Regions from separate parts of the Butyrivibrio sp. AD3002 genome, predicted to be linked through region 1. Evidence: predicted binding sites of a transcription regulator. Region 1 holds the regulator's gene; each other region holds the start of a gene.
The links. The regulator NrdR, encoded in region 1, represses ribonucleotide reductase genes. The targets are predictions, from matches to a motif close to CACAANATNTTGTG.

Region 1 (10,334 bases):
ACAAACTCGACAGAAATTCCATGTACTTATCGCTCAAATACAGGGACAAGGAGATAACCGGTGTCCCTTTTATCGAGAAAATGGACGTGGAAATACTCTCTCCCGACACGATAAGGATCAATGTTTACGAAAAGGCTATTGCGGGATATGTGAAGTACCTCGACAGATATATATTCTTTGACAGGGACGGAATAGTGGTGGAGACCTCAGAACAGCCCTCTGATGATGTTCCTCTTGTGCTGGGGCTTAGTTTCGACTATATTGTTCTGCATGAAAAGCTGCCTGTCGAAAATGAAAACGTTTTTAAAGAGGTTCTTGATATCACTCAATTATTAAATAAATATGATCTGAAGGCTGATAAAATATTTTTTGACAGTGATTTTCATCTTTATATTTATTTTGATGAAGTGGAAGTCAGTCTCGGAACTAATGACAACATAGATGAAAAAGTGATACAATTACAATACATTTTGCCGGAACTCCAAGGAAAAAGCGGCATCCTGGAAATGTCAGAATATGATTCAAATACTCAGAACATTACATTTGAACAGAAAAATTAAAATTCTAGGTTGTAAATTATATAAAATAATTATAAAATGCTTTGTAGGAGTTTTAGGTTATGAAGGAGGAGCACTATCTTGCTTGAACTAAAGTCAAATGAGGCTGAATCCGGTGCCAAGATCATTGTTGTTGGGGTTGGTGGCGCAGGAAATAACGCTGTAAATAGAATGGTAGAGGAAAATATTTCCGGTGTAGAATTCATCGGAATTAATACAGATAAGCAGGCTTTGCAGCTTTGCAAAGCTCCCAAGCTGCTTCAGATCGGTGAGAAGCTCACCAAGGGTCTTGGTGCGGGAGCAAAGCCGGAAATCGGTCAGAAAGCTGCTGAGGAGAGCCAGGAAGAGATTTCCGCAGCTCTTAAGGGTGCTGACATGGTTTTCGTTACTTGCGGAATGGGTGGCGGTACCGGTACAGGTGCAGCTCCGGTTGTAGCTAAGCTTGCAAAGGATATGGGTATTCTTACTGTCGGTGTAGTCACCAAGCCTTTCGCTTTTGAGGCTCGCGTACGTATGCAGAACGCACTTGCCGGCATTAACACAATTAAGAACAACGTAGATACTCTTATCGTTATTCCTAACGATAAGTTACTTCAGATTGTTGACAGACGTACAACAATGCCCGATGCACTGAAGAAGGCTGATGAAGTTCTTCAGCAGGCAGTTCAGGGAATCACAGATCTGATCAACGTACCCGCTGTTATCAACCTTGACTTCGCTGACGTTCAGACAGTAATGAAGGACAAGGGAATCGCACACATCGGTATCGGTTCCGGTAAGGGCGATGATAAGGCTGCGGACGCAGTTAAGATGGCGGTTGAGTCTCCTCTTCTTGAGACTAAGATTGACGGAGCTTCCAATGTTATCATCAATGTATCCGGTGATATCACACTTATGGATGCTTCAACTGCATCAGACTATATCAGAAATCTTGCAGGAGATGATGTTAATATCATATTCGGCGCTATGTATGACGAATCAATGGCAGACACCTGCAATATTACTGTTATTGCTACAGGTATTGATGACAGAGCAAATAATGCTGCTGCATTGCAGAGGGCTCTTAATCGTAACGCTGAGAAAGCCGCAGCCGCTCAGGCAGCACAGGCTGCAGCTGCTGCATCACAGCAGGCTCAGGCACAGCCTCAGCCCCAGGTTCAGGTACAGCCTCAGGTTCAGGTTCAGCCGCAGGTACAGCCTGTTCCGGTTACTCCCGAGCCCATGATTGATACACTGACAGCTCGTTCAGCTCAGACAATACCGACACAGAAACCGGTTACTCCTCAGCCTACTCAGAGACCTTCATCAGGACTTAATCGTACTCCTGAAGTTAGAAGCTCTGTAGAAGCTAAGAGTCTTAAGATACCGGATTTCTTACAGAAAAAGTAATAATGACTTTCAAACAGTCACCTGAATAATCGGGTGACTGTTTTATTTTGCATTTTTTAATAGTTTGAGCGAGATAATGCATTTTTTTGTGGATAATTCCGTTTCACAATGTTACAATAACTTGTGTGGGTATTTTTTTTAGACCCTAAATCTTGTAAAAGAATCAAAAGTTACAAATCTATAATTTTTTATGTGCGATAAAGCACAGAAAGGTTATCATTATGAAGTGTCCTTTTTGCGGTAAAGACAACACTCGTGTAATTGATTCAAGACCTGCGGATGAGAATACATCCATCAGACGCAGACGTGTCTGCGATTCTTGCGGGAAGAGGTTTACGACCTATGAGAAGGTTGAGACTATCCCTCTTATTGTTATCAAGAAGGATAATAACCGTGAACCCTACAATCGTGCAAAGATCGAAGCAGGCGTGCTGAGAGCATGTCACAAGAGACCGGTAAGTGCTCAGCAGATTACACAGATTGTCGATGCTGTAGAGACTGAGGTTTTCAATCTTGAGCAAAAGGAAATCCCCAGCCGTATTATCGGTGAGCTTTGCATGGATAAGATGAAGAATCTCGATCCTGTAGCTTATGTAAGATTTGCGTCTGTTTACCGTGAGTTTAAGGATGTAAATACCTTCATGGATGAGCTTAAGATAGTACTGGAGAAGGAAGAAGAGGGTGTGATAACCGATTCTACTGATAAGAACACCCCCTTGTTGAAATAAACTGTAATCTGACCTTGGTTGTTGACATCTGCTACGTCTTTCCGTATAGTTTATGGTGCATCAAGACTTGATAATCAAATTGTTTTGGTGCGAAAACTAAATAAAGAAAGAAGGATTGTAACATGATGAAAAAAGGTATTGGAAGGAGAGGACTTTCCACACTTTTAGTTGTGTTAACGACACTGACTCTTACTATGAGCGGATGCTCAGGTAAAAAGGCAGAGGAATCTACGGCAGATGCGACCAATGCTACCGAGAATACCAGTTCAGGAAAGGACGGTAAAGCGGAGACAGCTGACAACACTGCAAGTTCAGATGATCTTTCAAAGATTACCATTGGTATTCCACAGGATATTGACAGTATGGACCCGCACATCGCACAGGCGGCGGGAACCAGAGAAGTACTGTTCAATGTTTACGAAGGACTTGTGAAGCCTGACCAGGATGGTAATCTGCAGCCTGCCATAGCCAGCGAGTACACAATTTCTGAGGATGGAAAAACTTATACCTTCACACTTAGAGAAGGCGTTAAGTTCCATGACGGTTCTACGGTTACGGCGGAGGATGTTAAATATTCAATCGAGCGTAATGCCGGTACCGATGGAACAGATCCGTTGATATCGGCATTTTCTAATATTGATAGTGTTGAGATTGCGGATGATTCCACAGTAGTAATGACACTTAAGGAAGCAAATACAGAGTTTCTGGCATATATGACAGTAGCTATTATTCCCGCTTCCAATGAGGATCCCGAAGGTAATCCTGTGGGAACAGGCCCTTATAAGTTTGTTTCACGTTCACCTCAGGAGAACGTAATACTTACCAAGTTTGATGAATATTGGGGCGAGCCCGCATACATTAAGGACATAACACTTAAGGTTGAGGCTAATGCTGATTCAATCGTTATGGATCTTGAAGGCGGCTCCATTGATATGTTTGCAAGAGTAACATCTGCACAGATGTCACAGCTTTCCGATAAGTTTGATGTATATGAAGGAACCATGAACCTTGTTCAGGCACTGTATCTAAACAATGCCGAGGAGCCCTTCAACAACGAACAGGTTCGTCAGGCTCTCTGCTATGCTATAAGCCCGCAGGAAATCATGGACTTTGTATCAGACGGAAAGGGAACCGAGATCGGAAGCAGTATGTTCCCTTCCTTCGGTAAGTATTTTGATGCAAGCCTTAGTGAGACCTATAACCAGGATATTGATAAGGCTAAGCAGCTGCTTGCAGAGGCAGGATATCCGAATGGTTTCGACTTTACAATAACCGTTCCCTCAAACTACACTCAGCACGTAGACACAGCACAGGTGCTTGTTGAGGAGTTTAAGGCTATCGGTGTTAACGCTACCATCCAGGAAGTTGAGTGGAATACATGGCTTGATGATGTATATACAAACCGCAACTTCCAGTCAACTGTTATCGGTGTTGATGCTTCAACACTTACAGCTTACGCACTTCTTAGCAGATTCAGATCTGATGCGCACAACAACTTCATCAACTACAATGATGCGTCCTACGATGCAGCATTTGATGCAGCTGTGAATGCAACTGATGATGCCGAGAAGACCAAGAACTACAAGGAATGTGAGAAGATTCTTTCTGAAACCGCAGCAAATGTATACATTCAGGATCTTCCCGAGTTTGTAGTATTAAATAAGAAGTTTACAGGTTATACTTTCTATCCGCTTTACGCACAGGATTTTTCAAAGATAAAACCTGCTAAATAAAATATTGAAAAAAGAGGAACACGCATATGAGATACGTATTGAAAAAAGTTTTGAGCATGGTGCTGACTTTATTCGTTGTATCTTTGTGCGTGTTCTTTGCATTTAGCCTAATACCGGGAGATCCGGTAACAAGAATGTTCGGAACAGAGGCTACACCTGAACTGATAGCGCAGTACAGAGCAAAAATGGGACTTAATGATCCACTTCTTGTCAGATATTTTCGCTGGTTTATAGCATTTTTACAGGGGGATATGGGAACCTCCTATGATTACAAGATTCCCGTAGCTGGTATGCTTGCAGAAAAAATCCCGATTACGCTTACACTTGCTATTATGTCTTTTGTGATCATGGTCATCATATCGATTCCGCTCGGCATTTACACTGCAAAGTACGAGAATGGAATAATTGATCATGTGATTTCTGTTATTAATCAGATAATTATGGCGGTACCGCCGTTTTTCTCAGGAATATTATTGACCTTCTTTTTTGGTGTGATTCTGAAAATATTCACGCCGGGAGGTTTTGTTTCATATACAAAGGATGTTCAGGGATTTCTTAAATACCTGATTTTGCCGGCTTTTGCCATAGCACTTCCTAAGGCAGCAATGGCGACGAAGCTTCTTAGAGGTTCTGTCATTGATGAGGCCGGAAAAGATTATACAAGAACAGCCTACAGTAGGGGGAATACCACAAACGGCGTTCTGTATCGTCACGTCTTGAAAAATGCCATGATTCCTGTAGTTACATTTATGGGAATGGCTCTCGCCGATATGGTTGCCGGAAGTATTGTAATTGAGCAGGTTTTCGGAATCCCCGGAATAAGCCGCATACTTCTAAGCTCAATCAACAACAGGGATTATCCCGTGGTAGAGGCAATCATCATGGGAATAGCAATCATGGTCCTTGTGATAAACCTGTTGGTTGATATCATTTACAGAATTATCAATCCCAGAATCGAGGTGGAGGAGTAATGAAGAAATTTCTTTCACTTTTCAAAAAGAATAAAGCTACAGGGCAGAGAAATACATTTCTTCTCCTTGGGACAATACTTACGGGAATAATACTCCTTATGGTTATAGTGGGAGTATTCTATACTCCCTATAGCCCGACTAAGATGGATGCTTCGGCAAAGCTTCAGGGTATCTCTCTTAAGCACATCATGGGCACTGATAACATGGGAAGAGATGTGTTCAGCAGAGTTCTCTACGGAAGCAGGATTACTCTTATAATTGCGACGTTCACCATTTTGATCGGAGCGGGAGTAGGGACAATTATCGGAGCTCTTGCCGGATATTTCGGAGGAATGTTTGGCGAGGTGACAATGAGAATTATTGATGCAATGCTGGCGTTTCCCAGTATTTTGCTCTCGCTGGTTTTTGTGAGCCTTTTCGGAACCGGAACCTATCAGGTTGCTGTAGCTCTCGGAATATCATTTGTACCAAGCTTTGCCCGCATAGTGCGAGGTGAATTCCTAAGGTGCAGAAACATGGATTATGTGGAAGTAGCAAGGCTCCAGGGAGTTTCAAATATCAGAATAATATTTGTACACATACTACCAAACACGGTAGGAGTATTGCTTTCATCAGTGATGATCGGCTTTAACAATGCTGTTCTTGCGGAGGCGGGACTCAGTTTCCTTGGAATAGGTGCGCAGCCGCCCTATGCAAGTCTCGGGAAAATGCTCTCGGATGCACAGGGTTATCTGTTCAACAGACCCAGCTATGTAATAAGCATAGGTCTTGTGATTGTGCTTATGGTTTTGGGATTTTCGTTCCTTGGTGAAGGTATAAAGAGAATTCAATGATTTTTATAAGGAAAGCAGTTTATGGGAAATGTAATACTTGATGTTACTGATCTTCATATAGAATTTCATGATCATGACAAGCCGGAGACGGTTGTCGAGGACTTTGATCTTATGCTTGAAGAGGGCGAGATTGTCGGAATCGTCGGGGAATCCGGATCCGGGAAAAGCATGAGCGCCCTCGCAATCGCAGGACTTTTGAAAAGACACGCCCTCACGAAACAAGGCAGAATCATGTTCGACGGTACCGATCTTTTAACCTGTGACAGACAAAAGCTGAGGTCATATCAGGGTGATGAGATATCAATGATTTTCCAGGAGCCCATGACCTCTCTTAATCCGGTGAAGAAGATTGGCTGGCAGGTGGAGGAATCACTTAGGATCCACCACCGCGAAATAGATAAAAAGGAAAGAAAACGCCGCGCCATCGAGATGATGGAGGCAGTAGGACTTCGGGAGCCGGAGCGTGTTTACAATATGTATCCGCATGAGCTGTCGGGCGGAATGCGCCAGAGAGTTATGATAGCTGCAGCGATGATAGGTGAGCCCAGGATATTGATCGCGGATGAGCCGACGACGGCGCTGGATGTCACAATTCAGGCTCAGATTGTGGAACTTCTTAGGAAAATGAACAGAGAAAAAGGAACCGCAATCATTTTTATCTCCCACGATCTATCACTCATCAGACAGCTTTGCAAAAGAGTTATAGTTATGCAAAAGGGGAATATAGTAGAGATTGGCGATGTGGAGAATATTTTCAGAAGACCTCAGATGCTCTACACAAGAAAGCTTATAGCTGCGATTCCGCAGATAGATCTATCGTAAAAGGAATGTCCTATGGAACAGGAAAAGGTAATTCAGATCAAGGATCTGAAGGTTTACTACAAAGATCATAAAAAGAATCCGCTTAGCAGGGACCATAGAAGGCAGGTTTTAAAAGGAGTTTCTCTTGATATATATGAAGGAGAGATTCTTGGAATTGCCGGGGAGTCAGGATGCGGTAAATCCACCCTTGCTAAGGCCCTGGTTGGAATGAATAAGGATATCGAAGGAGAGCTTATTCAGAAATACAATGATGCACAGATGGTTTTCCAGGATCCGTATTCGTCCCTTAATCCCACAAAGAAAATCGGATGGCTTTTGGAAGAGCCCTTAAGGGCAGATAAATCAAGGAACTGGACTAAAGAGAAGAGACAAAAGCGGGCAAAGGAGATCATGCGGGCGATAGGCCTTCAGGAGAACATGATGGACAGATATCCTTCGCAGCTATCCGGAGGGCAGAGGCAGAGAGTCAGCATAGGCGTTGCTCTTATGAAATCGCCCAAGGTTTTGATTGCGGATGAACCGGTATCGGCTCTTGATGTTACGATTCAGGCTCAGATACTGGAACTGTTACAGAAACTCCATCAGGATATGGGAATTACTATTCTTTTCATATCCCATGATCTTCGCGTCATATATCAGATATGTGACCATGTAGCTGTTATGCATGAGGGAATCATTGAGGAATACGGTGTTCCGAGAGCTGTTTATAAAGATCCCAAGAGCCCTTATACCATGCAGCTTCTGGAGGCTGCCGGAATAAGACAGCCCAAGGTATAAAGTTTTCGCCCCTATATGCCGATATAATACAAGATGATGTGAAATGATTGAAAAACGCCACAAGTTCGTGTATTATAACGATGTATGAAGAAAGGAGGGGCGTATGAGGATTGATGGGCTTGATAACTCATATATACGCGAAATATATCAGGACGCCATCGCTTCACCGGATAAGAGTTCGCAGGTAAGACCGGAGTCTACACCCCAGAGCAATGTTAAGGAAAGCGATAATACTGAAAAGTCTGTTTCTGAGGAGGTTGTAAAAACTCCCCGCAGAAACTCAAATATAAGTGATGTCAGAGTGTCTTTGGGGAATAGAGACAGTTCACTTGTGGGACTTTCCAATCTCGGAGGAATTCAGTCGAGCGTTATGCGCAAGGCCGTTTCGGATATGCAGAAGGATTCAATTCTTCATGAATATCAGTATTTTGTGGGAAGCGGAGCTATAAGAAGAAAAGAAACTGCCGGCGATGGCAATGTAGTGATGAATGATGAGGACGGACTTGTCGTTCGCAAGTGATTTGGTAATTTAATGAAAATAAAGGGATAGGAAAGTGTTTTTCCTGTCCTTTTTTTATGTTATAGTTTTCTCTATGAGACACTTACTTTATCCGAGCGAGATCTCGGAATCAACCTATTTAATTCCATTTGACAGATTATATGATGAGGGCTACAGAGGGGTTATTTTCGATATAGATAATACCCTTGTTCCGCACGGAGCGCCGGCTGATGAGCGCGCTGTAGAGCTTTTTGATAAGCTTCATGAGTTGGGATATCAGACAATGCTGCTATCAAATAATAAAGAGCCCAGAGTAAGCCCTTTTGCTGATGCTGTGGAATCGGGATATATATACAAGGCAAACAAGCCCTTCCTTTCAGGCTATTTTAAGGCTATGGAGAAGATGGGAACCGGTCCGGATAATACTTTGTTTGTGGGTGATCAGATTTTTACTGATGTCTGGGGAGCAAACAGAGCGGGAATGCACACGATTCTTGTAAAGCAGATAGATAAGAAGGAAGAGATTCAGATCGTTATTAAAAGGTGGTTTGAAGCAATCGTTCTCTTCTTTTACAAAAAGCATGTAAAGCGCATGGAAAAATAGAGTACCACTTGGAGGCTGATATGGGAAAAGACATAAAGGGTACCACCAGAGTCTGCGGACTTATAGGTAATCCCGTTCATCATACGTTGTCGCCCGCTATTCATAATACATTGAATGAGCTTACGGATACGGATATGGTATACGTGCCCTTTGAGGTGAAGGGTGAAAATGTTGAGGCGGCGGTAAAGGGGGCATTGGCTCTTGATGTTCTGGGGCTTAATGTTACGATTCCGCATAAGAGTGCAGTTATTCCTTTTCTTAAGGAGATTGATCCTGTTGCAGAGAAAATAGGTGCTGTAAATACTCTCGTCAGAACTGAGGATAACACCGGTTTTAAGGGATATAACACGGACTATACAGGGCTTCTTAGATCTTTGAAGGAAGAAAATGTAAGCCTTTCTGGGCAGTCGGTTATTATCCTGGGAGCCGGAGGAGTTGCAAGACCGGCGGCATTTATGTGTGTGAATGAAGGCGCTGCAGAGGTCTATATTCTAAACAGAACCTTTGAGAGGGCGGCTGATCTGTGCGCTGATGTCAATGGATACGCCGGAAAAGATATTGCAATTCCGATGGAGCTTTCGGCATATAATGAGCTTCCTTCGGACAAAAAGTACATTTGCATGCAGATGACTCAGGTGGGACTTTTTCCTGAATCGGATAAGGCGGTAATAGAGGATCCTTCTTTCTATGAAAAGCTGAGCACCGGATTTGATGCAGTTTACAGACCGCTTAATACACAGTTTTTGCAGAATTGCAAGAAGGCGGGAGCAAAGAGCATATCTGGACTCAGGATGCTTTTGTATCAGGGAATAGACGCCTATGAAATGTGGAACGGCATAAAGATCACACGAAACCAGAGTGAGACAGTATACGGGAGACTTCTCGGGGAACTTATGGATGGGCAGAATATTGTGCTCACCGGTTTTATGGGAAGCGGAAAAAGCACAGTCGCCAAGATGCTGTCAACAATGCTTGGATATGAGCTGCTTGATTCCGATTCGGAGATTGAACATCAGCAGAGAACCACGATCAGTTCGATTTTTGAGCATCAGGGTGAAGGTGCTTTCAGGGATATGGAGACAGAGTATATAAAGCAGCTCCTCGAAAGCGAAAAAAAGCGTTTTATTCTTTCGGTTGGAGGCGGACTTCCGCTTAAAGAAGTAAACAGAGAGTTCCTTAAAAAGATAGGCAAGGTCATTTTTCTAAAAGCAAAACCCGAGACTGTCTATGACAGGATCAAGGATGACAGAACCAGACCACTTCTTAAGTCCGATGATGTTTTACAAAAAATTAAAGATCTGCAGAATGAGAGAAGAGCGGTTTATGAGGATGCAAGTGACATCGAGATCGATACGGATGCGATAGATGCTTTGCAGGTTGCAAATGAGATAATAGAGAGACTGATTTGAGGATTACGAAAA
Region 2 (10,334 bases), on a different contig from region 1:
AGTCTCCGTAGGAGCCGTATTTGTACCTGCAGAGGGCACAGAGTACGGAGAACTTTTCAAAAAAGCCGATAAAGCACTCTACCAGGTTAAGCAGAACGGTAAACACAGCTTTTGCCTTTTCCAGTCAGATGATGCAAAGCCACTTCCTGACATCAACACCAACATCAAGAACAGTTTCGCAGTTCTTGATGAACGAGGCGAACCCAGTGGCTCATATGAAGTATCAAACGAGGCCTTTACAACTGTTTACCGCTATTTAAAGCGTTCAATTTTTAATTATAATTCTCTGGTTCAGTTTGGAATAATTACACTGAATTTTGCTGAAGGTATTGAAAGTGACCGGACTGAGGAAATAATGGATGCATTTGCCGGTGTTCTGAGATCATCCATGAGATTCAGCGATGTATTCACAAGAAAGGGTAAAAATCAGTTCTGGCTTCTGATTCCGGAGTCAAATCGCGAAGACTCGGTAAAAGTGGTGCTTGAACGTATCCTTAATAAATGGGCCGGAAATACCGAATCCCAAAACGTATCCGTAACATATGATATCGAAACAATAAAATGCCCTTAAGCTTGGTTATTTAAGGGTATTTTTCTATGTTTGAAAAGACCTGATTAAAATCTCCTCCAGGTGGAGATTTATAATCACCAGCTCTTTACCGGTATCTTCGACAGGAATTCTTGTTACCAGCAGACACCTCTTCAGATTTGCCAGCCTTACCGGCCATTTAAACGGGCAGGGAAGAGCAACTCTCTCAGAGCTCTCTATCTCCCCGTCAGATTCAGCACTTGATGCCTCTTTATTAAGTATAAATATAACGCATAAAAATAGCAAATTTCCCAAAATACATTACAAAATTAATCTATTTTCAAAAAAACTGATTAAATTTGTCATCTTGCAATAGCGCGTCAAAGTGATAAAGTGACTCTAAGTTATATTTAATCAGTTAATTCGAAGTGTTTTTATACGAATTACTGATTATGGGAAAGAGGTTTGTATGAATTTCAGGGATGCTTATTTAAAGGAGCTTCTTCGCAGATACGAAGCCAGCTTCGATATCACTGAAAATTTCAGTTTGGGGGACACTGATTACGCCGCATACGCACGGTTCTGCTCACTCAGCGAAAAGTATGTACTAAAAAAAGAAGCAACTCTCTGGTCCATCAAGGCATTTGAGCATGTTCTTTTTATAAAGGAAGACGCGCTGACAGAGGACACTCTTAATGACATCATGTCGGTCATCACGGATTACGCAGAACCTGAACTGGTAAGACACGGCGAGAAATATCCCGAGAAGGATCACATGTGCACATATCTGACTTTCGTGATTCTGACTTCCAAGACACCGGATAAACCATTAAAAAAGGCCATTCGAAAGTTCCGTTACGACAGAGGTTATCTTTTCAATTTCCGTGGACACAGCGAGGCTAGGCTCGCGGTTATTTCCATGGATGATGGTGAAGTAAGCACCAATTATTCAGGGCGCGAGCTGAAAGAACTGCTTTCGGATGTCTATAGCAAAACACATGTTATCTGTAATAACATCACTGAGGCTGCAACTGATCTGGATTATAAATCCGTCAGTTGACATATACCCTAAGGGGATTTCTAAGGAGGAGAAAAAGTATGAATGCAGCAGTATTACTTATTGTAAGTGTTGCAATCCTCGCTGCCGGTTATGTTTTCTATGGCGGCTGGCTTGCAAAACAGTGGGGAATCGATCCCAGCCGTAAGACTCCGGCTCACGAGCTTGAGGATGGCATGGACTATGTTCCCGCAAAAACACCCGTACTTATGGGTCACCATTTTTCATCAATCGCAGGTGCAGGCCCCATCAACGGTCCTATTCAGGCCGCAGTTTTCGGATGGGTTCCGGTTCTGCTCTGGGTTCTTATCGGAGGTATTTTCTTTGGAGGTGTCCATGATTTTGGCGCTCTTTTCGCTTCCCTTCGTCACAAGGGACAGTCTATCGGCGAAATCATTGATGATTCCATGGGAAGAACAGCTAAGAAGTTGTTCCTTACTTTCGGCTATCTGACACTTCTGCTCGTTGTAGCAGCCTTCAGTTCAATCGTAGCAAGTACTTTTGGTACAACTACCGCTGCAGGCGCTGCTGTTGAGGGTGCAACTCTTGCCGCAAACGAGTCCACAGCAATGATTTCATTACTTTTCATAGCACTTGCTATGGTATTTGGTTATTTTGTTTACAGAAAAAATGCCCCTGTAGGTGTTGCTTCTGTATTCGGATGTGTTGGCATAGCTGCTATTGTGGCTATCGGCCTTAACTTCCATCCTATCGCACTCTCATACAACGCTTGGATGTGGATACTTGGAGCTTACATCCTGGTTGCTTCAGTAACTCCTGTATGGATCCTTCTGCAGCCCAGAGATTATCTCAGCTCTTTCCTTCTCTACTTCATGATTGCAGCAGGTGTTATTGCTGTACTCGGTGCAGTAGTTACAGGCCACGGCCAGTTTGCAGTTCCCGCTATGGGAGATGCATCTCTTAAGGGAACCGGCGTATTCACAACAGGAACCGCTTTCCCTGCACTTTTCGTAACAATCGCATGTGGCGCTATCTCCGGATTCCACTCACTTGTTTCATCCGGAACAACCGCTAAGCAGCTTGATAATGAGAAGAACGCACGCCCCGTTGCATACGGCTCAATGCTCATCGAGTGTACAGTTGCTGTTATCTCTCTTTGTGCAATCGGCTTTGTATGGTCTGCAGCTTCTGACGGAACCTACGCAAGCCCCACACAGGTATTTGCCGGCGGTCTTTCAGCTATGATCGGAAGCTTTGCTCCCGGCGTACAGAATATCATGTACCAGATGCTTATCCTTGCAGTATCCGTATTCTGCCTGACATCACTTGATACAGCTACAAGACTTGCAAGATACATGTTCCAGGAGTTCTTCCTTGAGCAGGGCCAAACAGCAAAGGATGCTACCGGATACAAGAAGGTACTTGCCAATCCTTATGTTGCAACAGCAATAACAGTTGTTCTTGGTGTAAGCCTTGGTATGACCGGTTATACAAAGATTTGGCCTCTGTTCGGTGCAGCAAACCAGCTTCTTGCAGCTGTAGGTCTTATCGCTGTTTGCACATGGCTCGGTGCTGTAGGCAAGAACAACAAGATGTTCTTCATTCCTATGATCTTTATGCTTGCTGTAACTGTTTGCTCACTTTTCCAGACAATAACAGCTAAGCTTACTGCTTACACAACAGGTGCAGCAGATGTTTGGGCTCTTATCCAGGCAGGAATCGCCGTACTTCTTGTTGCTCTGTCTCTTGTACTTGCAGGCATTGCTGCCAAGGTACTTATTGCACAGAGAAATCAGAAGAATGCAGGCAAGAAAGACGAGAACGTTGCTTAAATCATTCGAATAATTGTCGTGAAGACGAAAAAAGGCTTCCCCTCATCCGGCACTTCGTGCCACCTTCCCCCCAAAGGGGAAGGCTTCGATCGGGGAAGCCTTTTTACTGTTATTCAGTTTTTGCCGAGTACTGTTTAACTGTTTTTATTTCTTTTCATAATCAATTACTTTTTGAGAAGCCATATCTCATATACTTCTCTTACTGTCCTCTTATTCTTTGTATCGTAGTATGTTACACGAAGGAATGTCGGATGAATTATTCCGTTTGTCTTTCTAACCTTGGTCTTGCTATTGTCCTTCTTGTTAACCAGGCTGTAATCTACTTCTGCATCCTCGCTCGTTGTACTGAGCTTTAAGGTCTTCTTATTCTTAATGGTTTTCCAGACTCTGTTTACTGATTTCTCTGACTGACCGTTTACAACATCATCTGTTCTGCCGTTTCCGTTAAGATCAACCTCTTCTGTGCCTTTATTCTTTGTTCCTTCCCATCCGTCATCGGGCTTATCTGCTGCAACAACCGCACTACTTATTTCGAGTTTTTTGATCTTATAACCCTTATTGGCAGTTACAACAAGTTTACCTTTTTTCTTTGTTGTGTAGTTGCCGGTTTTTGCATAATAGTTTCTATAATCGTCTCTGCCATCTCCGTCGGTGTCTTTTAGAACATTCTTGCCGGCAAAGGTAATTGACTTGATTGCTCTCGTATCAGCCTTAGCGATAATCGTAATGCTCTTGTTGGCTACAACAGCGCCCTGAGCGTTAACTGCGTTAAAATTAACCTTGTACTTACCGGGTTTCTTAGCATAGAACTGTAATCTGTACCATCCTGATCCCTTGTACATCTCCTTAAGCGCATCCCACTCAGCAGACTGCATGTTTCCATTAACATCTCTGTAAAAATATAATTTTTTTCCATCCACCTTCTTATAGTACGCATATTTCGGGCTTCCGGTATTTGTTGCTTCGAAAGAATCATACATTCTGAGTTTAAGATTCTTACTGCTTGACTTAAAACCTGTAAACTTTACGACATCCGGTGTGGTATAAATCGAAGGAATCTCCATATACTGACCTACATTGACGTAATAAACCTTCTTTTCGTTATAAAGAAGGCTTGTATCCTCCATCTTTCCCTCATCTGCCTTAAAAGTTACAACCTCATTTGTATCCTCGTTACAATAAGTGTATGTATCCGTCGCTGCATCATAATTCTTCATTATTTCCGCATTTGCACTTATCGGTGCAACCATGGAAAATGATAAAGCTGCTACAAGAGCGGCGGCCCCCATTCTAGAAAATTTCCCCATTACTTTTTTCCTCCTTTTTGGTATTGTCTATATGTTTGCAATTTTTTGCAACATAGGAACAATTCTAACATTTGCCAAAAAAATGTCAAGGATTTTTTAAGTGTTTTTTCGATAAATTGAAATATGTGTAACACCTTGGTAACAAGTTGGTCATCTAACACGCTGAATATAAACAAAGCCTTCCGCAGAATTTGCGGAAGGCCTCCAGTTATTAATTCAGTTTTATATCACAGTTGTTATTTATTCTTCATAGGTAAGAAGTGCTTCACAGCATCCTTCTATCTCATATTCTCCACTTCCTGCAGGAAGGAAAAAGCTATCACCCTTTTTGTACTCCATTTCTTCGCCTTCACAGCGTATTATTCCGCTTCCATCCACTATAAGTACATGAAGGAAGGATTCCTTTCCGATATTTCCGCAGAATTTGTTGCCAGTCTGTTGTGATGTAACAACTTTGTCCACAGTGAAATACTTACATGCAGCGATGTGACCGTCCTTAGGGTGAACCTTAGTAACCGGCGCAAGCGTAGTAACATCCATGGCTTTTTCTACATGTAACTCCCTCAGATTGCCATTTTTATCACGTCTGCCATAATCATATACGCGGTATGTTACATTCGAATTCTGCTGAATTTCAGCAAGAAGTATGCCCGCACCTATAGCATGCAGGGTTCCCGACTCTATAAAAATAACGTCTCCTTTTTTTACGGGATACGCATTCAGAACCTCTGTGAGAGTTTGGTTTTCAATCCTTGCCGCAAATTCATCCTTTGTAATCTCACGGTTGAACCCATAGTATATAAAGGCATCCTTTTCAGCATCGATAATGTACCACATTTCGGTTTTACCATACTGATTTTCATGCTCTTTTGCATATTCATCGGACGGATGAACCTGTAATGAAAGATCCTTTTTTGCATCAATGAACTTGATAAGGACAGGAAAATCTTTGAACTGTTCACATTTTGATCCCAGAACTCCCCTGCCGTTTTGCTGTATATATTCAGTAATGGTCTTATTCGCAAAATCTCCGTTCTCTATTACCGATTCGCTACCCGGATAACATGAAAGTTCCCAGCTCTCTGCGGTAACATCACCTGCCGGGATTTTTCCGAACTCATCCACAAGCTTGTTTCCACCCCACAAGTAATCTTTTGTGGCTGCTTTTAGCTTTAATATTGACATTTTTATCCTCTCTTTTTATTACATAATACTGAATTGGGAATTTTATTATAGTATCTTAAATCATATTTATGCAACTATTACAATTATGACTCTCATATTGTGATATACTGAATTAGAAATAATCAAACAAAGAAGGCGTGATGCTTTGAAAAAAATAAAAAAATTTCTTAAATGGATAATAATAGCACTCATTTTTATTGCTGCTGTTCTCATAATCGCTTTCAAGCTGTACACAAGCAGCTACTACCGCGCAGACCTGAGCATTACCGAGAACATTCAGGAATTACTTCGAAATGACGTGCACTCATATTCAACCAAAGACGGAGCGGTCTTTATCCCTCAAAAGCAGGAAATTAAGGCTGTTATTGTATTTTATCCGGGCGGAAAAGTAGAATATACCTCCTACAACGGACTTATGTATGAGCTTGCTGCAAGAGGATATATATGCCTTTTACCAAGAATGCCTGAAAACCTGGCACTGCTTAGCACAAATGCAGTAGACCGAATCACTTCCGGGTATGAGGAATTCAACAAGGAAGCTGAGGAACTCGACTGGTACTTGGCAGGGCATTCTCTCGGAGGCGTTGCTGCATGTGTTCATCTTGGGAAAAACCTCATCCCCGAAGAAGGCGGCAGTTCAGAAGATGTAACTATGTCTTCTGAGTACAGCGGAATTATTCTTTGCGCTTCATATCCGACGGAAGATCTATCAAACAGCAATCTCCGTCTCCTTTCGATTTATGGCTCGAATGACCAAGTACTCGATCGTGAAAATTATGAAAAGAGCAAGAAATACTGGCCTAAGGATTCCGAGGAGCATATCATTCTCGGCGGCATTCATTCCTATTTTGGAAGTTATGGTATCCAAAACGGTGATGGAGAGCCGGAAATCACCAATTATAATCAAATAACCCAGACAGCGGACATTATCGCTGACTGGGCCAGTCACTAACTCATATATATTTAATATCTCTTGCTATTATTATCTTAGATCCTTATCTGCTATGCCTTTAAATAGGAAAAGGAGTGCCGAACTTATAAGAATTCCTCCAAGAATATCTGTAAGCCAGTGTACTCCGCAGATAAGTCTGCCCACTACGGTAACAACCATAATTACTGCGCAGCAGATCTTCAGAAGCTTCAACAGCTTTTCATCTTTAATATAATTCCCAATTACCATAATTGTGCTGGCCATTACCACGCAGATGAGCATTGTATGCGAAGACGGGAATGAAGCTTCCGCTTCGGTAGCATCCGGCATTATTATCGGCCTGTAATTGATAATCACCTTTTCAAACAATGCATAAAGAGCTATAACCACCGCATAAAGGCATCCAAGCTTTATGATAACAGGGTCGACTTCGGTTATGCTTTTTCTTTTTATAAGTTGTAAAAGTCCGATCAAAGCAAACACAGCACACACCAGAAGTGCAAGAATTCCGAAAATCTCCGTTATTCTATACCATATGATATTTATTCCGAAAATGTTATGAAATGCAGTATTTATGCTATAAAATCCCATCGGCTTGCCCGTCTCCGGAACTACGGCAACATCCACATTCTTAACAAGAATAATCAGAATCAGCGCAAGAAGAGCAAAAACCCCCGAAACAACAAAACTTTTTCTACTTTTCATAATTTATTATATCTCCTATTAATTTTTAGTTCTATCCTGCAATTTTTCCTGCAGATTCTCATTTGCTTCCCGAAGCTCAGCTGCTGTCACATTTATGAAATTAGCCAATCTTCTAACCATTGACAGCTGATCATGCATCTTGTGCTCCTCAGGAACCTCTATCTCCTTATCTCCTATACCGGTAGGCTGCGACATAGCCTGTCCGCCCTCTCGCATTCCGATAGCCATAAGCGTAATATGATGTTCTATTATGTATTCACCCATACGCATGATCTCGCCACTTGAATAAAAACCACTTACAGGCGCAATCAGGCTGAATGGACCGGTCTCCTTATTAATCAGATATTTCCAATAGAGGCGTCTGACGCCGCAGGAATACAGAAATACTGCCTGTGGAGCAAAGCTTCTTACATTCCACACAAGGTCCTCAACATCGGATTTAATAACGTCAGGATCTCCGTAGGACAGGTTAACCTTAGAACCCTGCTTAATATCAGCCGCAAGCATTAGTGATCTATCCTCGGTATTGCAGGAAAACGGCATACGCAGTACTTCATGTCCATGCTGGTTGGACATAATCGGGAATTCCAAAATATTGGCAAAGAAATTCTCATCTGCCTGTATGTCCAGATATTTACTGTAGATATCACCTGCCGGCACCCCGTCAAGCTCGTACAGCCTCTTATCCTCTATCCTGGTTACGGTCAGATCTCTTCCGAGCGGCTTCCATCCGATAGCATGATGAATATCTATATGAAAATCATCACCCGAGTAAGTCACAAGAACTACGCCATGCTCCGACGTTTCAGTATCCCCGATAACCATTGTTACGTTTTCTTCAATCTTTTTCCCTGCACTACCTGCCCCAAAGATTTTTACACTTTTCTCGCACTTTTCAGCTTCCCTGAGAATCTTGGTACTGTTTATAGATTTCAAGGTCATAAGTATTTCTGCGGCTTTTATGCTATCCGTTACATCTATGCTGCGACAAATATCTCTTCCCGTGTCCTCTTCGCGGCCTTCTTCTGTTTCAAAAAGATGAACACCAATCTCTGTACTCTCAAAAATAGAAACAGCCATAACCAGTCCGTATTCAGCCAAATGGCCATCACAGATGTCCCCATTTGAACTGGTACCTGCTATATGTGCATCGGGATACATCTCTTTTATTTCCTGCTGGATTTCATGTATCTCTTCCCTGCCAAATGCTATGGTGTACAAGTGGAAAAGTATAGACTTGAACGACGTTCTCTGAGTATATGCATAGACCTCTGATAAAGCCTTGGTTACCTCTGATGCTGCAGTAAATTCATAATTAAATTGTTTCAATTGCATTAACCTCTGTCATAAGAAAATAATTTATCACGTCTAATATTATAAGGCAAACAAAACATATCTGAAATAGCTCTTTTAAGAAACACTTGTAATCATGCCGTTTTTGCCGCAAAGAAACGGATAACACAATATATAGTGTTTATAATTAATAAATTGCCTATATATTGACCGTCCACATTTTATGTGATACCTTATATGTAGTGGGTATTTAAGTTTTTTGGGGGTGTTCTTATGTATGATGTAGTAAAACGAGACGGTAGTATTGCGAGTTTTGATATTTCAAAAATATCATCTGCTATAATCAAAGCTTTTGTAGCTCTTGATAAGCCCTATCACACAAGTGTGATAGATCTTGTGGTTCTTCGGGTAGCTTCAGATTTCGAAAGCAAAATCTCAAACAATAAGATAACAGTAGAACAGATTCAGGACAGTGTTGAGAAAGTGCTCTCAGAATCAGGTTATTCCGACGTTGCCAAGACTTACATTCTCTACAGAAAACAGCGTGAGAAGGTCCGCAATATCAACTCTGCACTTTTAAACTACAAGGATCTTGTAAATGACTACCTCAAAATCAATGACTGGCGTGTTAAGGAGAATTCAACGGTTACCTACTCTATCGGTGGTCTCATTCTCTCAAATTCAGGCGCCATTACAGCAAATTACTGGCTGTCAGAGGTATATGACGAAGAGATTGCAAAAGCTCACAGAAGCGCTGCAATTCACATCCATGACCTTGCCATGCTATCAGGATATTGCGCAGGATGGAGTCTTAAACAGCTGATTCAGGAAGGACTTGGCGGCATTCCCGGCAAGATTACATCCGCTCCTGCCAACCATCTCTCCACTCTTTGCAACCAGATGGTCAATTTCCTTGGAATCATGCAGAACGAGTGGGCAGGTGCGCAGGCTTTCTCGTCATTTGATACATATCTTGCTCCTTTCGTGAAAATTGATAACCTTTCCTATGAAGATGTCAAGCAGTGTATCCAGTCCTTTGTTTACGGAGTCAATACTCCAAGCAGATGGGGCACACAGGCACCGTTTTCCAACATCACTCTGGATTGGACCGTTCCTACCGATCTTAGGAACCTTAACGCTATTGTCGGCGGAAAAGAAGTTGATTTCACCTATGGCGACTGCCAGCGTGAGATGGACATGGTCAACAAGGCATTTATCGAGATAATGATTGAAGGAGATGCCAACGGACGTGGATTCCAGTATCCCATCCCCACCTATTCAATAACAAGTGATTTTGATTGGAGCGAGACTGAAAATAACAAACTTCTCTTCGAAATGACTGCAAAATACGGCACACCGTATTTCTCAAATTATATAAATTCAGACATGGAGCCCAGCGATGTTCGTTCCATGTGCTGCAGGCTGCGCCTCGATCTTCGCGAACTAAGGAAAAAATCAGGCGGATTCTTCGGGTCCGGCGAATCAACAGGTTCTATCGGCGTAGTTACTATCAACATGCCCAGAATTGCATACC
Region 3 (10,334 bases), on a different contig from region 1:
GTTATCAATCAGGATATACTAAAAGTTGATATAGAAAAAATTGTTCGTGAGGAAAACAGCGGAAAGCCCATTAAGGTCGTTGCTAATCTTCCTTACTACATCACAACTCCAATTTTAATGAGGCTTCTTGAGAGTGAGCTACCAATAGACAGCATTACCGTCATGGTGCAGAAAGAAGTTGCGGACAGAATGGCTGAAAAGCCAGGGTCCAAAGATTACGGAGCTTTATCCCTTGCCGTGCAATATTACACTGAGCCTTCCATGGTTCAGGTAGTTCCACCCAGCTGTTTTATCCCTCAGCCCGGCGTTGATTCCGCAGTAATTCATTTAAAATGTCACAAAAATCCTCCCGTAGAGGTCACAGACTCAAAGTTTATGTTTTCAATAATCCGCGCCGCATTTGCCCAGAGAAGAAAAACCCTCTCCAACGGTGTTGCGAACGGGAATCTTGGACTCACAAGGGAGCAGGTAGTAGCTGCTCTCGAAAAAATGGGATTAAATCCTTCGGTTCGGGGCGAAAAGCTGTCTCTTTCCGAGTTTGCCGAGCTTTCGAACCTTTTGATCGGAGATAGAAATGATTTTTGAAACACATGCACATTATGATGACGAAGCTTTCGACAGTGACAGAGATTCTCTTCTCTCATCCATGACTGAGAACGGAATCGGAACAATTGTAAATGCAACCGCATCAAAAAGAACTGTCGAGAAGTCCATTGAACTTACTAAGAAATATCCTTTTATCTACACCACAATCGGTGTTCACCCCAGTGACTGCGATGAAATGGATGAAGAAGAGCTCTCCTGGCTTGAAAGCCTGTGCTCCTATGAAAAAGCTGTCGCTGTAGGAGAAATCGGTCTTGATTATCACTATGATGAACCTTCAAGAGATATCCAGAAAAAATGGTTTGAAGCGCAGCTTGATATGGCCAAAAGGGTTAAACTCCCGGTAATAATTCACTCACGTGATGCGGCAAAAGACACCCTCGATATTATGAAAAGCATGAAAGCCGAGGAAATCGGCGGTGATATACATTGCTTCTCATATCCCGTTGAAATTGCAAAGGAATATCTGGGTATGGGATTTTATATAGGTGTCGGTGGTGTCATCACTTTTAAGAATGGAAAGAAGCTGCGTGAAGTTGTTGAATACGCCCCCATAGAGCAGATTGTCATAGAAACCGATTCGCCCTATCTTGCACCCGAACCCTATAGAGGAAAGCGCAATTCTTCCTTAAACCTTCCATTCGTTGCCGATAAGATTGCCGAAATTAAAGACTTGCCTTTGGATAAGGTTATTGAAATTACTGAATTAAATGCAAAGAAACTATATAACTTATAATTTAAAAAAAGCTGCCAAAGTGACAGCTTTTTTTCTTTATTTCTTAATTATCATTTTCTCCGAATTCACTGAGTACTACGCTGCCACTTTCTCTGGTAGCAGGAACATTAATGACTCTTTGATTTGAAGATCCTCTGAACCTCAGAGAAATATTTTTCAGCTCAAGTTTAAACTCACCATCCACAAGCACATCTATTATCGACAAAATCGGCTCCGTGTCTTCGCTGTGACAGCGCTTATTTTCCTCATCGGTTAATTCTTCCCATAAATAACCGGAATATACCCATATCGATTTATTGGGAAACTCCCTCCTAACCCTTTCAATAAATGGTCTAAGCACTTTCTGATTTTGAATTTCCATTGGCTCACCGCCAAGAATTGTAAGACCGTTAACATAAGCCGGTTTTAGTGATTCGATTATCTCATCCTCCACTTCTTTCGTGAAAGGCTTACCGAAATTAAAATCCCAGGTTTCTTCATTAAAGCACCCCTTGCAATGATGAGTGCATCCCGAAACAAAAAGTGAGGTGCGGACACCTGTTCCGTTTGCAATATCTGTTGTTTTTATCTCTCCGTAATTCATAAATACTTTGTCCTTTAATAATTCTCAAAAAGGGGCTACCTATTGATAGCCCCTTTTAAACCCTTTTACATATATTCATCAAAGATGTAATACACGCTCTTTGATTTCCTGCGTTCTTCCCTGATTCCAGTACTGAGTTCCGATATAGCCGCATGTACGTCTTGCAACGTTCATCTTGGACTGATCGGTATTGCCACAGTTGGGGCATTTCCAGATCAGCTTGCCATCGGTATCATTCTCAATCTGAATCTCTCCGTTATATCCACAGCACTGGCAGTAATCACTCTTTGTGTTGAGCTCTGCATACATGATGTTCTCATAAATATACTGCATCACTGCGAGGACAGCCTCGAGATTGTTGTTCATATTGGGAACCTCAACATAACTGATAGCTCCTCCGGGTGAAAGTGCCTGAAATTCTGACTCAAACTTCAGTTTTGTGAAGGCATCTATCTTCTCGGTTACATGAACGTGATAGCTGTTTGTGATATAGTTCTTGTCTGTAACACCATCAATAATTCCAAAGCGTTTCTGAAGTGCTCTTGCAAACTTATAGGTTGTGGACTCAAGGGGTGTTCCGTATAAACTGAACGAAATATTTGTTTCCTTTCTCCACTTTGCGCACTTATCATTCATAAACTGCATTACTCTGAGTGCGAAGTCTTTTCCTGCAGCATCGGTGTGAGTTACGCCCTTCATGAACTTTGTGCATTCGCAAAGTCCTGCATATCCAAGAGAAATTGTTGAATAATTGCCATATAAGAGCTTATCGATTGTCTCACCCTTCTTAAGTCTTGCAAGTGCTCCAAACTGCCAAAGGATCGGAGCTACATCGGAAGGTGTTCCAAGAAGACGGTTGTGTCTGCACATAAGAGCCTTCTTACAGAGCTCTGTACGCTCCTCCATTATCTCCCAGAACTTCTCCTCGTCTCCGCCTGATGAGCAGGCTGCATCAACAAGGTTTATGGTTACTACGCCCTGATTAAAGCGTCCGTAATACTTATGATCACCCTCGGTATAGTTCTGCGCATTGGCAATATTACCCTTGTTGCACAGACCTTCGGCAAGGTCTTCACTGTCAACTGTGAGGAAGCTTCTGCATCCCATGCAGGGATAAACGTCACCGTTCTTATATTCCTTCATCTTCTTAGCGGAGATATAATCCGGAACCATTCTCTTTGCTGTACACTTGGCAGCAAGCTGTGTGAGATACCAATATGGTGTGCCCTCGTGAATATTGTCCTCATCAAGAACATAGATAAGCTTCGGGAATGCAGGAGTTATATAAACGCCTTTCTCATTCTTTACACCGACTATACGCTGTTTCAGCATCTCTTCGATAACAAGAGCAAGATCGTTTCTGAGCTGACCTTCAGGTACCTCATCAAGATACATGAATACTGTAATGAAAGGTGCCTGACCATTGGTGGTCATTAATGTGATTACCTGATACTGAATAACCTGAACACCGCGCTCTATCTCCTTGCGCACACGCATCTCGGCGATATCGTTTATCTGTTCATCAGTTGCATCCATACCAGCATCGATAAACTCCTGGCGAACTTCTCTTCTGAATTTCTGTCTACTTACATCAACAAACGGTACAAGGTGGGACAATGTAATACTCTGTCCGCCGTACTGAGAGCTTGCAATCTGTGCTATCGCCTGAGTTGCAATATTACATGCTGTGGAGAAGCTCTTGGGACGTTCGATCATTGTCTCGGAAATAACCGTTCCGTTCTGAAGCATATCCTCAAGGTTTACAAGGCAGCAGTTGTGCATGTGCTGAGCAAAATAGTCGGAATCATGGAAATGAATGATTCCGTCCTTGTGTGCCTTAACTACGTCATCCGGAAGAAGGAATCTGCGTGTAATGTCACGGCTGACCTCTCCTGCCATATAATCTCTCTGAACACTGTTAACTGTGGGGTTCTTGTTGGAATTCTCCTGCTTAACCTCTTCGTTATTACACTCGATAAGAGACATAATCTGCTCGTCCGTTGTGTTTGACTTACGGACAAGGGCATGGCGATAACGATAAGTGATATATTTGCGGGCAACCTCAAACTTCCCGGACTCCATGAGGCCATCCTCAACCATATCCTGGATTTCTTCTACGTTTGCAGCCCTGGTAAGCCTGTTACACTTATCCTCTACCTGCGCCTCTATGCTCTTAATCTGATCTTCAGACAAGCTCTGATCGGGAGTTACTTCCTTATTTGCTTTCTCAATAGCAGCCAAAATCTTGGCGCCATCAAAAGTAACCTCTTTACCGCTTCTCTTAATAATCTTCACTGGCGAACCCCCTATTTAAGTACATTTATATGGAAATACCTATATTTTTAGATAAATAGTAGCCACCCGAAACTATATCTTGTGGCTACAATTAAACTATAATACATTATATAGTATAAATCAAGTAACAATTTTCCGTTATCAAAACTTCCTTACAAATTCAAGCCTGTTCAGCATTCTAAGGTATTTTGACAATCTATCGTTATCCGTAATTTCGTCTCCCGACTCATAGTATGTGGTGTTGAAGCCAACCACAATATCTTGTGGTTCATTAAAAATGATCTCTTTATCTTCATCATTTTTAACTTCTAGCCCCATAACATCACCCAAATGATTAATTGTCCCGTGGTTTCCGTCTATCAGATGAATGCTGTCCCCCAGCAGTTCTCTGTAAAGAGGTTTAAAATAATTAAAATGTGTGCATCCAAGAACCAGCGCACTGTACTTTTCATAGGAAGCATTAACTGACAAAAAGCGGTTACTGATATAATCCCTTACCTCTTCCGTGTCGAATTCTTCTCTCTCCGCATATTTCACAAGCCCCGGCATCTCAAGTAAATCAGCCTTGTGCTGCAAATCCACTCTTGAAAGAAGTCTCTCAAGCTTTTTCTCTCTTATGGTAACGGGAGTAGCCATCACAAGAATTCTTTTACTGTCGTCACGACACTCCTCAACAGCCGGCTTCACTGCAGGCTCCATTCCAAGAATTGGAAGCTTGTACTTTTCCCTTACCATGGATGCACCCACACTGGTAGCTGTGTTGCAGGCAATCACTATGGCATCGACATCTTTGCTGATGAGAAATCTTACAATCTCATCAACATAGCCTTTTATCTCTTCCTCAGACTTTGTTCCATATGGTACATGCCTTGTGTCGGCATAAAATATGTATTCCTGATCCGGAAATCTGTGATAAGCCTCATTCAATACAGAAAGGCCTCCGACACCGGAATCAAAAATTCCTATTCGCATATCATTCCTCGTTGTTGTATCATTATTAATTATGAATGAATCCTACACATTTGAACTTCAAAAATTATATGATGATCCGCATGTAAGCCCTTTTATCCAGGAGGTTTGCGAGTATTACGCATCAAAAGCCGATTACGGCGATGGCTCCGACAGAGAAGAGATTGAACCTTCAGAAATAGTGGAACCCGTATATACTCTGTTTCTTCTTCAGCGAAGGGAAACCTTGCTGGATGAGCTCTCTTATATTCATAAAAAATATCCTCATCTGTTCGCCAGTGTTGAGGGGCTTTATGAGGATATCCTTATTCACATGGACATAAGACCTCTTGAATCCGAAACAGCTGCCCGCCTGTCACTTGCTCTTAATGAAAAAGTCTCGGCCGGGGCTATCACAGAGAAAATCGAAAATCTTTGTGACAGTTATGAGGATATAGGTGAAGCACTGGATCCGTTCTACGGTTGGCTTCACGCCTTCTATTCCTGAACTGTCGCGTATTTCATGACACAAAAAAGGAGCTGATTATCATAGCTTACCTGCGCCCATTCTCCGTCATCACTAACAGCGACTCTGTCGAGTGTAGTTCCTTCCGGCACCTGAACAACGATAAAATCATCGCTGGCTGTGCTGGGAGTGTTGCGCAGATTAAGGTCTGCCGTCGTAACTATCTTATCACCTGTCTTTGTGTATCCCGCGAGTTCACCTACCTGAACCTCAGTCTGCTCTTCATCAGGATCGGGTCTTAAATATTTATCATAAACCTTAGCCTTAAATATCATTCCAATAAGAGCAAGTATAATCAGTCCTGTAACTATCGAAGAGATTCTTACAATAATAAGCGGATCAACTCCGCCCTCATTATCGTCCTCTTCACGATAATCTTTACGTACCTTTTCCCGGTGCACCTTCTCTTTTCGCACTTTTTCTTTATATATTTTCTCTTTTGGCACCTTTTCTTTTTTGACTTTTTCTTTTTTTACTCTCTCTTCTCGTACCTGCTCTTCCCGTTCCAGCTCTCTTGCCCTTTTTCTGATATATCCGGGCTTTTCTTTTGGACTCTCGGGTTCAACACTTACAGGTTCAAGGTCCTCATCATCAAGATAAAATTCAGGTGAGTCCTCAGCAAGACTCTCCCTTTCTCTATCCATTTCCGCCTGTCTTGATCTGTAGTACTCCTCCCTCTCATCAGCTGAAAGGAAATCCAGCGGATCCTGGATCTCTATATTTATCTCCTCTGTAAAGTATTCATCGTTTCTGTTTTTTCTTCTGTAATCGTTAAAATTTCTGATATTGTCCGCCATGACTTCTCCTTGGGAAATCCCTTGGTCAACATCTCCCCCTATAAATGAAAATATAAATCGGGTAGGCATCGCCTACCCGAAACTATAATAGCACATATTTGTTATAAGCAAAAATTTGATTATGATACAACCTTATCAATCATACTCTGAAGCTTAGCTTTACTCTGAGCTCCAACCGCCTGATCCACAAGTTCTCCGTCCTTAATAAATGCAAACATCGGGATAGACATAACGCCATATTTCTGAGCAATCTCAGGCTGCTCATCCACGTTTATCTTTCCAACCTTGAGCTCTCCGTCATATTCTTTAGCAAACTCATCGATCATGGGTGCCATCATCTTGCACGGGCCACACCAGTCAGCCATAAAGTCGATAAGAACCGGAAGCTTACTGTTGAGAACTTCTTCCTCAAAGTTGTCTGTTGTAAATGTGTACTCAGCCATCGTCCACCTCTTTCCGCGATATTGTGGTATCGCTTTGCGTAAATTAATGTAACAACCCTAGCGCTTAATAATATATTTGAAGATCGGATTCCCTTTAGCGGAAAACTTCTCCTCATATTCTGTCATTATATTGCCGTCGTTCATTACGGCATCATTATGAAGATCATAGGTCACAGCTTCGGCATGCCAGCCGGCCGTGTTCAGTTCCATCAAAGAAAAATCAAAAAGGTCTCTGTTGTCTGTTTTGAATTCCAATTGTCCGTCTTTTTTAAGAATGCGGTCATAACGCCGCAGGAAAGTGCTGGAGGTCAATCGTCTCTGAGCATGTCTCTCCTTGGGCCAGGGATCCGAGAAGTTGAGATAAATTCTGTCTACCTCACCTTCCTCAAATACCTCATTAATGATCTCAGCTTCCATTCTTATGAATCTAACATTGGTAAGCTCAAGTTCAGTCTGCTTTTGTACTGCTCTTAAAAGTACACTGGAATATTTTTCTATTCCTACATAATTTATATCAGGATTGGCTGCTGCCATATCCATTATGAAGCGTCCCTTTCCCGTTCCGACTTCTATCCTTACGGGATTATCGTTTCCGAACACTTCCTTCCATTTTCCCTTATGCTCCTCCGGATTATCTATTGTGAAGGGGCTCTCTGCAATCCTTTCTCTGGATCCTGCTACATTTCTAAGCCGCATAAATTAAATTCTACCTTTCAATATAATAATTATAATACCAAATGCTACATATTGAAAAGTTTTTGCAGCTTCATCTTTGGTTTTATCCACTTTTAGTGTATCATAGATTAGCAGACTGTCGCTACAAGGAGTTTTATGAATTACAAAGGTTTTATAAATAAACTTAATATAATCATTTCCATGGTTCTTATATCTGTTCTGCTTACTCAGACCGGGTCTTTTTGCCATGCGGAGACAGACCTTGAGGCTGCGCAGAATGCACGAAAAGAGTTGCCCATACAAAGTAATGACACTCCGGGATGGCCTGCTGGTCCGCAAATAGGTGCAGAGGCTGCAATTCTGATGGATGCCAACACCGGGACAATTCTTTATGCAAAGAACATTCATGAAGAGCTCTACCCTGCAAGCACCACAAAGATAATGACTTGTCTTCTTGCGGTTGAAAATGCAGGACTTAATGACAGAGTTGATTTTTCCTATGAAGCTATACACTCCGTCCCCGCCGACGGTTCAAAAATCGGCATGGATGCAGGTGAATATCTGTCACTTGAAGAATGCCTTTACGGAATCATGGTTGGTAGTGCAAACGAAGTTGCAAATGCCGTTGCGGAGCATGTAAGCGGATCCATTGACGGCTTCATCGATCTTATGAATGAAAAAGCCGCTTCATTGGGATGCACAAATACTCACTTCTCAAATACTAACGGTCTTCAGGCTTCCGATCACTATACAAGCGCATATGATCTTGCTTTAATCTCCTCTGAGTTTTTCTCAAATGAGCTCCTCTGCAGAGTCGGTAATACGCCAAGATATCACTTTGAGCCAAGCGCCGGACAACCCGATGATTTTTATCTTAATAATAAACATAAACTGATATCCGGTGAAATGTCTTATCCTGGCATCATCGGCGGCAAAACCGGTTATACCGATCTGGCAAGAGAAACTCTTGTCACCTGTGCAGAGCGCGGTGGCATGAAGCTTGTCTGTGTCGTTTTTATGGAGGAATCTCCCTCACAGTTTACGGATACGGTAACTTTATTTGACTATGGTTTCAACAATTTTATAACAGTAAATATTAAAAGTGAAGAAAGCGGATATATCCCGAGGGATAACGCCTTTTTCTCATCCGGAAACGATATTTTCAAAGACCCCACTTCTGTTCTTGAGTTTGGAAAATCGGATTATGTGATCCTTCCTGTTAATTCCTCACTCTCGGATGCCACATCAACAGTATCCTATGATAATGAAGATGGTTCATCAAATGTGATAGCCACCATTAATTACTCATTTAACGATGTACCTATAGGTTCCGGACATATTCTCGTCTCTCAGGCATCATCCTCTCAGGCAGCTTCTGAAGACAGAGACATTAAAACCATATATTTAAACATGAAACAGATCATTACATATTTTGCCTTTGCCGGCTTTTCATTAATTCTTCTTATCTATATATCTTCACTAATCAGCACTTATAGCTTTGGTGGAAGCAGAGAAGATCGTAAAAGACTTAACAGAAGAAAACGTGAAGCAAGGAAAAGAAGCGGTCCGAAATTATGAGTTTTTCTTATGGTCCGAAAGCCTGTTGAAGCTTTTCTTTTCGGATTTTGCCTTCATTTCCAGCATTTCTTTATCTGTAATAAATTTAAGAGTCTTAACCGCATAATACTTCTGGCTTTCCGCCTTTTTAACACGGACTTTAGCTCTCATATATCCATGCTCTTTGCAAAGCGATACGCTGTAAAAGTGTTTTCCGTTATTGGAAAACCATTTCACCTTACGCTTTATGGGCTTGTTACATAGATAGCACTTTGTCCCCATTACTTCGGGATCCGATAACAGTTCTTCCCTCGTCCTGAATTCTCTTGATATATATTTGGCATAATGCTCGAAGATTATATGAACTTCCTGATCTTTGGTCTTGGGAGTCACATAATTATCAAATGAGTAGTTATAAAAGACCTTTCGGCTCAGCTCACAGAATATTCTGGCTGTATAATCCGCATCTGACAGTGCTCTGTGAAATGCTCCATCTTTTTCCATTCCGAGGCTGTCTGTAGCATGCTCCAGCGACCTTCGCATTTTTCCGTCTTCATACTGAATGCTGAAAAGCTTCTGAACATCATAGAATGGAAGCGGCCTGTCTGAAAGCAGCGGGAGGTCGTAAAAATCCATATTGCGCTGAAGCTCAGTAAGATCAAGAGGTCCCCAGGTGCAAAATGTCGGTTCCTCACCGCACCACTCCAGGAATTCGGTAATAACAGTAACGAAATCATCACCCTTCTGAAGATCCTCCATTGATATATGGATAAGATCTTCTGTTATCTTATGCATCTTTTTATATACCTGCGGTCTTATGAGTCTGCTGAATTCACCTGTCCTGTTCATATTTTCATCGATACGAACCGCACCGATCTCAATAATCTCAAAGGGCAGGGATTTGCCGTTTCGCTCTTTTACTGTTTTCCCCTGATTCCACTCAAGGTCGAAGACAATGTAATTACCCATTCTTTACCTAAATCCTCATCAGCATTAATACTCTTTGGCAGGTGTCCAGTGTTCCTGACCATACATATCAGTGAATTTGAAGGTTACGAGAACTTTTCCATCTCCCACGGAAGTGTTTGCAATGTGCAAATCCTTCATATCACCTTCAATAGTCAGGGTCTCTCCAAGATGATATTTATCCTGGAATACCTGATCATAATCA

Region 2: G596_RS0107375 (ribonucleoside triphosphate reductase) is a predicted target of NrdR. The motif match lies at 8,967-8,980, and genes of this name have one in related genera.
Region 3: nrdD (anaerobic ribonucleoside-triphosphate reductase) is a predicted target of NrdR. The motif match lies at 4,288-4,301, and genes of this name have one in related genera.

What each region holds. Positions count from the first base shown of each region.
Region 1 covers NZ_ATVV01000012.1:71,777-82,110, reverse strand. The annotation lists gene G596_RS0109860 (cell division protein FtsQ/DivIB) at 1-560, shown strand, start outside; gene ftsZ (cell division protein FtsZ) at 639-1,946, shown strand; gene nrdR (transcriptional regulator NrdR) at 2,168-2,674, shown strand; gene G596_RS0109845 (ABC transporter substrate-binding protein) at 2,797-4,407, shown strand; gene G596_RS0109840 (ABC transporter permease) at 4,434-5,378, shown strand; gene G596_RS21685 (ABC transporter permease) at 5,378-6,211, shown strand; gene G596_RS21680 (ABC transporter ATP-binding protein) at 6,233-7,033, shown strand; gene G596_RS0109825 (ABC transporter ATP-binding protein) at 7,046-7,810, shown strand; gene G596_RS0109820 (hypothetical protein) at 7,914-8,330, shown strand; gene G596_RS0109815 (YqeG family HAD IIIA-type phosphatase) at 8,404-8,913, shown strand; gene aroE (shikimate dehydrogenase) at 8,934-10,322, shown strand; gene G596_RS0109805 (type II 3-dehydroquinate dehydratase) at 10,334-10,334, shown strand, end outside.
Region 2 covers NZ_ATVV01000008.1:31,448-41,781, forward strand. The annotation lists gene G596_RS0107325 (diguanylate cyclase domain-containing protein) at 1-571, shown strand, start outside; gene G596_RS25190 (hypothetical protein) at 596-844, opposite strand; gene G596_RS21370 (hypothetical protein) at 999-1,589, shown strand; gene G596_RS0107340 (carbon starvation CstA family protein) at 1,628-3,379, shown strand; gene G596_RS0107345 (hypothetical protein) at 3,544-4,686, opposite strand; gene G596_RS0107355 (type I phosphomannose isomerase catalytic subunit) at 4,927-5,871, opposite strand; gene G596_RS0107360 (lysophospholipase) at 6,017-6,823, shown strand; gene G596_RS0107365 (phosphatase PAP2 family protein) at 6,854-7,507, opposite strand; gene G596_RS0107370 (FIST signal transduction protein) at 7,526-8,836, opposite strand; gene G596_RS0107375 (ribonucleoside triphosphate reductase) at 9,074-10,334, shown strand, end outside.
Region 3 covers NZ_ATVV01000030.1:11,746-22,079, reverse strand. The annotation lists gene rsmA (16S rRNA (adenine(1518)-N(6)/adenine(1519)-N(6))-dimethyltransferase RsmA) at 1-585, shown strand, start outside; gene G596_RS0116910 (TatD family hydrolase) at 575-1,339, shown strand; gene nrdG (anaerobic ribonucleoside-triphosphate reductase activating protein) at 1,383-1,922, opposite strand; gene nrdD (anaerobic ribonucleoside-triphosphate reductase) at 2,001-4,217, opposite strand; gene murI (glutamate racemase) at 4,359-5,189, opposite strand; gene G596_RS0116890 (hypothetical protein) at 5,221-5,673, shown strand; gene G596_RS0116885 (SH3 domain-containing protein) at 5,664-6,488, opposite strand; gene trxA (thioredoxin) at 6,608-6,931, opposite strand; gene trmB (tRNA (guanosine(46)-N7)-methyltransferase TrmB) at 6,989-7,627, opposite strand; gene G596_RS22695 (D-alanyl-D-alanine carboxypeptidase family protein) at 7,763-9,184, shown strand; gene G596_RS0116865 (3'-5' exonuclease) at 9,179-10,132, opposite strand; gene G596_RS0116860 (clostripain-related cysteine peptidase) at 10,157-10,334, opposite strand, start outside.